Regions from separate parts of the Fretibacterium sp. OH1220_COT-178 genome, predicted to be linked through region 2. Evidence: riboswitches for the same ligand, from Rfam matches in the RefSeq annotation. Region 2 holds a riboswitch; each other region holds the start of a gene.
What was found. A riboswitch is a leader RNA that binds a small molecule or an ion and turns the genes downstream of it on or off. The one in region 2 is predicted to bind thiamine pyrophosphate.
Positions count from the first base shown of each region.

Region 1: it holds a riboswitch for thiamine pyrophosphate, as region 2 does, so the genes downstream of both, thiD (bifunctional hydroxymethylpyrimidine kinase/phosphomethylpyrimidine kinase) here and thiT (energy-coupled thiamine transporter ThiT) in region 2, are expected to answer to the same signal.
Region 3: it holds a riboswitch for thiamine pyrophosphate, as region 2 does, so the genes downstream of both, EII26_RS12235 (hydroxyethylthiazole kinase) here and thiT (energy-coupled thiamine transporter ThiT) in region 2, are expected to answer to the same signal.

Region 1 covers NZ_RQYL01000005.1:88,357-91,621, forward strand. Annotated here, with positions in the region: gene serC (3-phosphoserine/phosphohydroxythreonine transaminase) at 51-1,139, opposite strand; TPP riboswitch at 1,412-1,511, shown strand; gene thiD (bifunctional hydroxymethylpyrimidine kinase/phosphomethylpyrimidine kinase) at 1,589-2,410, shown strand; gene cytX (putative hydroxymethylpyrimidine transporter CytX) at 2,407-3,265, shown strand, end outside.
Region 2 covers NZ_RQYL01000023.1:2,966-6,230, reverse strand. Annotated here, with positions in the region: gene EII26_RS09730 (UvrD-helicase domain-containing protein) at 1-841, shown strand, start outside; gene thiT (energy-coupled thiamine transporter ThiT) at 924-1,445, opposite strand; TPP riboswitch at 1,534-1,637, opposite strand; gene EII26_RS09720 (ATP-binding protein) at 1,697-2,761, shown strand; gene EII26_RS09715 (adenine deaminase) at 2,883-3,265, opposite strand, start outside.
Region 3 covers NZ_RQYL01000039.1:11,584-14,848, reverse strand. Annotated here, with positions in the region: gene EII26_RS12245 (prepilin peptidase) at 1-540, shown strand, start outside; gene thiE (thiamine phosphate synthase) at 622-1,260, opposite strand; gene EII26_RS12235 (hydroxyethylthiazole kinase) at 1,257-2,087, opposite strand; TPP riboswitch at 2,186-2,294, opposite strand; gene pssA (CDP-diacylglycerol--serine O-phosphatidyltransferase) at 2,319-3,077, opposite strand; gene EII26_RS12225 (phosphatidylserine decarboxylase family protein) at 3,074-3,265, opposite strand, start outside.

The DNA of each region.
Region 1 (3,265 bases), on a different contig from region 2:
CGTGCCGCGAAACGGCGCCGCAGTCGAAAAAATCCGACGGAACGGAGTTTTTACGAGCGCCGAGCCTCGTATTGCCGAAGAAAATCGACCAGGGCCTCGACGCCCTCCCTCGGCATCGCGTTGTAGATGGAGGCGCGCAGGCCGCCGACGCTCCTGTGACCCTTGAGGTTGTCGAACCCTGTGGCCTTGGCGGCGGCCACCACCTCCGCGTCCTCCTCCTTGCTGGGCGTCGCGAACGGCACGTTCATCAGGGAGCGATCCTCCTTGGACACCGTGCCCCGGAAGAGAGTGCTGCGGTCCAGGAAATCGTAGAGGATCGCGGCCTTCTCGCGGTTGCGCCGGTCCATCTCGGCCAGGCCGCCCATATCGAGAAGGTACCTGAAGATCTTCCCGCAGCAGTAGATGGCCCAGCAGTTGGGGGTGTTGTAGAGGGAGTCGGCGTCGGCATGGATCTTGTAGCTGAGGTAGGTCGGCACGGTCGGGGCCAGATCCTCCCGGATCAGGTCCTCCCGGATGATGACGACGGCCATGCCGGCGGGGCCGACGTTCTTCTGCACTCCGGCCCAGATGAGCCCGTATCGGTCCACCTCGCAGGGGCGGGAGAGGAACATGGAGGACTGATCGGAGACCAGGACCTTGCCCCGGGCATCCGGGAGCCGGTAATAGGTGGTGCCGTGGATGGTCTCGTTTTCGCAGATATAGACGTAGTCCGCATTCTCGGGGATGTCTAGGCTGGAGCAGTCGGGGATGTAGGAGAAGTTCCTGTCCTTGGACGACGCGACAATCCGCACCTCGCCGTACTTCCGTGCCTCGGCGATGGCTTTCTGGGACCAGGCGCCGGTCTCGACGCAGCAGGCGACGCCGTTCTTCATCAGGTTCATGGGGACCATGGCGAACTGCACGTGTCCGCCGCCCTGGACGAAAAGGATCCTGTAATTGTCCGGAATGCCCATGAGTTTGCGCAGATCCGCCTTTGCCTCGGCCAGGATGTCCTCGAAGGCCTTGGAACGGTGGCTCATCTCCATGACGCACATGCCGCTTCCGCGGCAGTTCATCATCTCGGCGGCGATCTCCTCCAGAACGGGCTCGGGCATCATGGCCGGCCCGGCGGAAAAGTTGTACGTGCGACCGTAATTCATAAGGATCAGCTTCTTTCCTTCCGAATTTTGCCGTCGGAACGGGGCGGCGAGCTCTTCCCCACGCCGCGGCCTCGGGCTCCCCCCGCGGATGTCGGGGGCCTCTCGCAGCGCAGCGCTACTATATCAAACGCCGACGGCCCCGACAAGGTAAGGTTTTCCGGGGGAATCCCGGCCCTGCAGAACGGGCGTGCTTCCCGTCGTTCCCTTCGACGGAAGGGGCCCGGCGTTTGACTTTATCCCTGCCTTGCCCTAAAATTCGACTCACAGTCGAATATCGTTTGCGGGGGAACTGAAGTTCGTTGAGAAGGTTAAAACCTGACCCCTTGAACCTGTCGGTTAATACCGGCGCAGGGAAGCAAAGCCGTAAGCGCACAGCGTTTCGTTGGATTCGGGGCGCCTTCCTTGACTCGGAGGGCGCCCTTTTATTATTGAAAGGAGGCGTTTTCGCCATGAAGAAAGTATTGAGCATAGCGGGCTCCGACTGCAGCGGAGGGGCGGGGATCCAGGCGGATCTGAAGACGTTCTCGGCCCACGGGGTCTTCGGGATGAGCGTCGTCGTCTCGGTGGTGGCGGAGAACACCAGCCGGGTGATCGCCATCCAGGATGTGACGCCGGATATGATCGAAAAGCAGATGGACGCCGTCTTCGAGGATATCGAGGTGGATGCCGTCAAGGTGGGGATGCTCTCCACGCCGGACTGCATGAGGGCCGTGGCGGCGGGACTGAGGCGCTACGCGCCCCGGAATGTGGTGATCGACCCCGTCATGTACGCCAAGAACGGCTGCGCCCTGATGGACCCGAACGCGGTGGGCTCGTTGATCGAGACGATCGTCCCCCTTGCGGAGGTCCTGACCCCAAACATCCCGGAGGCCGAGCGGATCGCCGGCATGAAGATCGGCTCTCGGGCCGACATGGAGACGGCGGCGCGCCTCATCCATGCCATGGGGTGCCGGAACGTTCTGGTGAAGGGAGGCCACGCCGTCGGCGACGCCGTCGACGTCCTGTTCGACGGGACGGAGTTCCGGCGCTTCGAGGCGCGTCGCATCGACACCAGGAACACGCACGGCACGGGCTGCACCTTCTCGTCGGCCATCGCCGCGAACCTGGCGCTCGGACACGACGTCGCCGGGGCCGTCGCACGGGCGAAGCGCTACGTCACCACGGCCATCGAGCACGCGCTGCCCATCGGCAAGGGGCATGGCCCCACGCACCATTTCTACGATCTCTACCGTGAGGGATTGAAGGGGATGGAGAGGGAGGTGGAGGCATGACCACGGCCGACAGGGTATCCACCTTCAGCCAGACGCTCCTGTGGTTCGGGGCCGCCGTCTCCATCGCCGAGATCCTCACCGGGGCGCTGTTGGCGCCCCTCGGGCTGGAGAGGGGGATGGGGGCGATCCTGCTGGGGCACGTCATCGGGGCCGCACTGCTCCTCCCCGCCGGGCTGATCGGTGCGCGAAGCGGCCTGTCCGCCGCGCGGTCGGTCCGCATCTCCTTCGGCCGGTACGGCTCCTACGCCTTCTCCGTCCTCAACCTGATGCAGCTGCTGGGCTGGACGGCCATCATGATCGTCAGCGGGGCCAAGGCCATGGACGGCATCACGGGGGAGCTCTGGGGGTTCCGGGACGAGGTCCTGGGCTGCGCAGTCATCGGACTTCTGATCGCCCTTTGGGTGCTGATGGGCATCAGGAATCTGGCGCGGGTCAACGTCGTCGTGGTGACGATGCTCTTCGTGCTCTCCCTGGTCCTGGGCTTCACGGTCTTCGGGCGTCCGCCCCTGGGGGCTCCGGCGGGGGAGCCGATGTCCTTCGGAGCGGCCGTGGAGCTCAACGTCGCCATGTCGCTCTCCTGGCTGCCCCTCATCTCCGACTACACCCGAAGGCTCCGGCGTCCGTTCTCGGGCACGGCGGGAAGCGTGCTGGGCTACTTTGCCGGAAGCGTGCTGATGTTCGCCATCGGCCTGGGGGCCGCCCTCTATGCGGGGACCTCCGACATCGCGCAGATCCTGCTTTCGGCGGGACTGGGGCTCGTCGCCCTGCTGATCGTCCTGTTCTCCACCGTCACCACGACCTTCCTGGACGTCTACTCGGCCGGGGTGAGCGCGGCCAACCTCAGCGAGAGCCTGA
Region 2 (3,265 bases):
GACGACGCTGGCGTCCTTCTCGGCGACGTCGTTCGCCCTGTTCGAGTGGTGCCCGCTGGCCTGGCGAAGGCGCTATAGGCAGGGCCTGGACCTCCGCTGGGAGGTGCCCGACGAGGGCGTGCCGGACCCGTCGGGCGCACCGCCCCCCGCGGGGAGCGGAGGCGCGGAGCTGGGGACCCTGGCCCACTGGATTCTGGCACGCTGGCCCTCGGAACGGGTGCGGCCCGGCGAGCGGGACACGCTGTCCTACTGGCTGTCGGACCCGCGCGTTCCGGCGCGGCTGCCCGCCGGCCTTCGGGACGTGTGGCGCGATCCGGCCGCCAGGGAGACCCTGGCCGACTGGCTGGGCCGGTTCGAGGGCTCCGAGGCGGGAATGGAGATCCGGCGTGCGCTCCGGATGGACAGGGCACGGCGCGAGGCGCCCTTTCGGGTCCGGGTCGGCGGCCTGCCGCTGGTCGGGGCCATGGACGTGGCGTGGCGCTCCCCGGACGGACCCGGACGCTGGCGCGTGCTGGACTACAAGATCACCCTGCCGGAGGATGCGCCCTCGGAGCTCTACCGGGCGCAGCTGGCCTTCTACGCGCTGGTGGTTCGGGAGCTGGCCGATCGCCGCGGCGAGCCCTTCGAGGAGGTCGACGTGGGGCTGGTGTTCCTGCGGGAGGGCGGTCGCATGGGGCACCGGCAGGCCTTCCCCCGAAACTTTGGATGGGACGGTCTGAGGGCGAGGGTGCTGGCGGCGGCCCAGAGCGCCGCACTGGGGGACTGGCCGCCCCGGACCGAGCACTGCCGGGAGTGCCCTTGGGCGAAGGGCTGCCCTGCGGCCCACGGTAACCGTACATAAGCGAACGCCCATCCTCCAGAGGCTGGAAGGACGGGCGTTTGGGATGGACGGAGCGTTTCCATTCGGGGCGCAGCCCCTCTCCTCACTGACCCCGGGCGGGATGGATCCGCTCCAGCTTCCGCAGCAGAAACCAAGTGACGACCGCCGAGAGGATCACCTTGGGCGCCAGGAACGACCCGTTGTAGACCGCGGAATAGACCCAGGGGTTGGTCCCCTCCGGGGCATAGCTGGCGAAGAAGATGGCGCCGGAGAGCAAATGGCACGCAAACTGCGCCAGGGCCGCCACGAGCAGCCCGGAGAGCTTCTGGCGGGGAAACAGCGCAGCCAGCCCCATGGCTCCGTAGGCCGCGGGGTAGTCCAGGACCGCCTGGACGGGATGCGTCACGTAGCCGCCCAGCAGGAGGTTCAGCACCCCGGCGAGCACCCCGGCGCCGCAGCCCCAGAACAGGCCCCGCCGCCAGGCGAACAGGATCAACGGAACCAGTTCCAGGTTCACGGAACCGCCCTGGGGCAGACGAAACAGGCGGATGTAGGACAGCACCACGGAGAGGGCGATGCACAGGGCGCCCTCCACCAAAATCACGGTACGCGACGAACGGGACATACAAAAAACCTCCTCGAAAAATACTGCAGGCAGCACCCCTGCACGGAGGAGGGAGCGGTTAAACCACGAGCCGAGAGAAAGGGCTGAAGCGGCGAGACGGACATCTTCCTACGCCGGCATTATCCGGTTCAGGTTCCAGGGTCGAGGCCCGATTTCGGCCCCCTCTCAGCGACAGCTCCCCCGATGTGCACCCTATGGTGACAGCCGAGGGAGCGTTTGTCAAGGACGGACCACAGCCCCCTTGATAGGATGTGCCGGTCTACATATCCTCCTGTTCAGAAACTAGACTTCCTGCCGGAGGATTCCTGATAGGCCACGCCGTGGCCGATGATCGGGCATCTCTGAGCAAACGGCTGACGGCCGAGGTTCTGAAGGAGAGCGACTCCAATCTTATCGACAAGTTGCACCTGAGACAAGGCAATCATTTAAAGCGCGCAGCCGTTCTTCTTTTCCATCCGGACCCGGAGCGCTTCATCACGGGAGCTTTCGTCAAAATCGCCTATTTCCGGACCAACAGCGACCTTCTCTTCCACGACGAAATCCGAGGCTCCCTCTTTGCTCAGATCGACAGGACGATGGACCTGCTCTTGACCAAATATTTGAAAGCCATCGTGAGCTATGACGGGCTTCAGAGGCTGGAACGCTATCCCATCCCCGAGGACGCCCTGCGCGAAGCCTTGCTCAATGCCATTGCCCACAAGGACTATGCCAGTGGCATACCAATACAGATCAGCGTTTATGAGGACCGGCTCCTCTTTTGGAACAACGGCGAGCTCGCCCCGAACTGGACGGTCGAGACGTTGACCGGCAAGCATGCGTCCCAACCGCCCAATCCCGACATCGCCAATACCTTGTTTCGGGCGGGAATGATTGAGGCCTGGGGACGCGGCATAGAGCATATCTTCACATCCTGCAAGGCGGCAGGAGGTTCTCCGCCCACTTTGCGCTACGAGGGAAACGGCCTCTGGCTGGAGTTTCCCATCCACACCACCGCGGCTCCTCTGGGCCCAAAACCAGAACCGGGGTCGCTCGAAGAACAGGTTTTGGCCCTTCTGAACTCCGGTCCAAAGGCCAAAGCCGAACTTGCGGCAGCCCTGGGCCAGCAAAAGGTGTCCGGTCAGCTCAACAAGGTTGTCCGTAAACTTCTGGAAGCGCGCAGGATTGAACGAACCCTGCCCGACAAGCCTCAGAGCCGCTTGCAAAAGTATCGCAACGTCGCGCCCCCCTCAGCTTTACAGCCAGAGTCACAGCCAGAGTCACTCGAAGAACAGGTGGGGGCCCTTCTGGATCCCGGTTCAAAGGCCAAGTTGAAATGATGATCCCATAAGACAGCCCTCGGGCCAAACCCCGAGGGCTGCAGCACACAAGAAGGCCGTTTTCCTGTTGGGACCGGAGACCGATGGAGGTCCTCTCTGGGGCACCTAAACCCCTCCCACCTCACTCCATCAGCGGTACGATTTTCTGTGCCAGCACGTCGACCAGTCCGATGTCCGAGAACTTGGCCTTGGGGATGACGGGCAGGGCCAGGGACACGATGCGCATCAGGGGGTTCGGGACCTCCAGGCCCAGCGCGCTGCGCAGAATTTTTTTCATTCCCGATATCTCGCGGGCCAGCCCGTCGGCATCCAGACGGGAGATCAGGCCGTAGATCGGGAGCTCCAGCCTGCCGACCACCGCCCCGTCCACCGCGGCGATCTTGCCCCCGCCGCACTCTTTCAGGGCCCGGATCACGGCCAGCGCGTCGGAGGGCCGGTCGTAGACCACGACCAGGTTGTGACTGTCGTGCGAGACCGTGGCCCCGTAGGCGCCCCGCGCCGTTC
Region 3 (3,265 bases), on a different contig from region 2:
GCGGCGGGCGTCGTTTGGCGCTGGGGGCCCTCCTGGGCCGGCCTCATCTCCCTGATCGGAACCTTTGGCCTGCTTCTGAACGCCCTTACCGACTATGAATCCAGCGAAGTATTCGATGCCTTCGCTCTCGCCATGGGGGTCGGCGGGCTTCTGGTCCGTCTGTTCGGGGGACGCGACGCCGTCCTGGAGGGGCTTGTGGGGGCGGCCGCGGGCTGGGCCATCTTCGCCGTCATCATCCTCCTCAGCCGAGGAGGGATGGGATGGGGCGACGCCTGCTTCATGGCCGGGATCGGCGCCATCCTCGGCTGGCGCCTCACGCTTCTGGCCTTCTATTTCGGCATCATGGCCGGCGGGGTGGGGATCGTCGTCCTCATGCTCCGGGGCAAGGTCCGATGGGGACGAGGGGATTCCATCCCCCTGGTGCCCTATCTGGCCGTCGGATGCTATATGACGCTTCTCTTCGGCCCTCAGGTTCTGATGTTCCTGGGCAAGCGCTTCGGCATGCCCGAGGCCTTCATGCCTCCCTGGCCCTTCCTCTGACCTCTCCGCACGAGACGATGAAAATACGGGAGCCCGAAGGACGTCCTTCGGGCTCCCGTATTGTGACGTCTTGGGACAACCCTACAAAAGGGCCAGGGACAGCCGTTCCATATTGGCGCTCACATCGCCGCGCACGGCCGCGGAGATCACCGCCGCGCCGTCCGCACCGCAGGCCATGACCGCATCCAGATTCCCCAGGGAGATCCCTCCGATGGCCACGACGGGGACGGAGGCCGCCCGCACCACGGCCCGGACGCCCTCCGGACCGATGACCTGCGCGTCGTCCTTCGAGCCCGTCGGGAACACCGCGCCGACCCCAAGGTAATCCGCCCCGTCCCGCACGGCCCGGGCCGCATCCTCCGGCGTGCGCACGGACGCTCCGATCACGAAGGGGCGCGGGGCCAGCCGACGGGCATCGGCCACCGGAAGGTCGCTCTGTCCCAGGTGCACGCCGTCGGCCCCGCAGGCCAGGGCCACGTCCAGCCGGTCGTTCACGAAGAGGGGGACGTTTCGCGCCCGGCAGAGGGAGAGCATCCGAGTCGCCTCGCCGAGCAGCTCCCCGCCGTCCATTCCCTTGTCGCGCAGCTGCAGGGCGGTTGCGCCTCCGGCCAGGGCCAGCCGGGCCTGCGCCTCCAGGGAAAGGGGCGCGCCCACGGTCCGGTCGGGGATCACGTAAAGGCGCATCGCGCGGCGCAGATCGATCGTCCCGATCGCTCTCATCGCGGGACCTCCACGCTCCAGCGGCCGGAGTCGGCGGAAAGGTGCTCCGGTTCGAGCCGATGAAGCTCGTCCACCAGGCCGGCCGCAAAGGAGCCGCTCCCCCGTGCGCTCTTCTCCGCCCGCTCCGAGGCGATGCCCATCGCAAGCAGCCCGCAGAGCGTTCCCAGGGCCGGGTCGCCGCAGGCCGCCGCGACCGCCAGCACGACCGTTCCGGAGACACACCCGCTTCCGGAGACCAGGGGGAGAAGGGCGCTCCCACCCCTCACCGTCGCCACGGCCGTCCCGTCGCCGATCAGGTCCTCGGGCCCCGTGGCGCAAGTCACGCAGCCATGGCGCCGCGACAGCTCGAGCACCCCGCGCCTCAGGTCCCCGGCCCCAACGGCATCCACCCCTCGGGTCGATCCTCCCACCCCGGCCATCAGGGAGATCTCTCCCGCATTCCCCTTGAGGATCGACAGCGGGTGTTCCCTCATGATCCCGTCGAAGAGGTCGACCCTCAGGCGCGACGCCCCGTAGCCGACCGGGTCCAGAAGCGTCATGCAGCCCTTTTTCCGCGCCGCGGAGAGCCCCAGGTTCACGACCCTGACGGAGTCCGGCGTCGGGGTCCCCAGATTCGCCAGGAAGCCGCTCGAGAGGGCGATCAGCTCCTCGGTTTCCTCCGGATGCCTGGACATGAGCGGGGAGGCCCCCACCGCCAGGCAGACGTTGGCCTGAAGCGGTGCCGCCACGTCATTGGTGACGTGGAAGATCAGCGGCCTCCGCTCCCGCAAGGCGCGCCATGCCGCCTCCACGTCCCTCCCGGTGCAGTCCTTCAACGATTTTGTCACGGTCATCGTCCTCCTCCCGAATCGGATGCGCCGCGGGGCGCTCCCACCGGCCATAAATAAAAAAGCTCCCCATCCCACAGGAATGGAGAGCCTCCGTCAGTCCGAAACGTCCGACTTCCTGCACCGGCATTACCCGGATCAGGTTCAGGGGTCGAGAGTCCGCTCGCGCGTTCCCTCCTCTCAGCCTGGGCTCCCCCGCGGGAAAAATTTTCAGTCAACCATCCTCGAGCATCAATGCGGCTTTGTGACGGCCTCCTGGTTTCTGGCCTCCGGCAAAAGAAGCCACTGCCCCCAATCGAAGCGGACCAGGCCGCTGACGATGTAGAGGGCGAAGAGGAAGAGCGGAGCCGCCGCGCCGAGGAACGCGAAACACAGGGACACCATGACCAGCAACGCCATGCAGCGTTTCCTGTCGGCACTCCTCTTGGTGAGCTTCTTGAGGTTCGCGTAGGGGACGCTCGACACCATGAGGAAACCCGCGAAGGCAAGGATGGCCGCCATCGCCGCCGGATGGAGGATCGCGTCGGCCAGCACGAAGGAGGCCACGAAAAGCCCGCCCGCCGGGCTGGGAAGCCCCTGGAAGGGACCGGGAACGTGGACGACGTTGAAGCGCGCCAGACGGAGTGCGACGCAGAGGACGAAGAAACAGGCCGCCACGACGCCGAAAAGCCCACCCACTCCTCTGAGAGAGGCCATATAGACCAACATGCCCGGGGCGACCCCGAAACTGACCAGGTCGGCCAGGCTGTCGAACTCGAGACCGAACTGGGTACCCCCTCCCAGACTGCGCGCCACCTTGCCGTCCAGCCCGTCGAAGATCACGGCAAAGAACACCAGCCACGCGGCCGGCACGAACCGCCCCTCCACGGCCAGCATCAAAGAAAACAGGCCACAGAGCAGATTGCCGCTCGTCACCATGTTGGGGGCGATCTGTCGGAACTCGAGCGGCTTGCGCCTGCGCCTCCATTTGCGGCCCTTCAAAAAGCTCACGGATCCATCACTCCTAAAGAAGAGACTCCGGCATGGACCTTATCTCCAAGCTTGGCTATCAATCTTACATCCTTCGGCAGATAGATGTCAACACGGGACCCCAGACGGATCATTCCGTAGCGCTGCCCGGCCTGCAAGACCTCGCCCCGCCTCAGCCGGCAGACGATGCGTCTCGCGAGAAGCCCCGC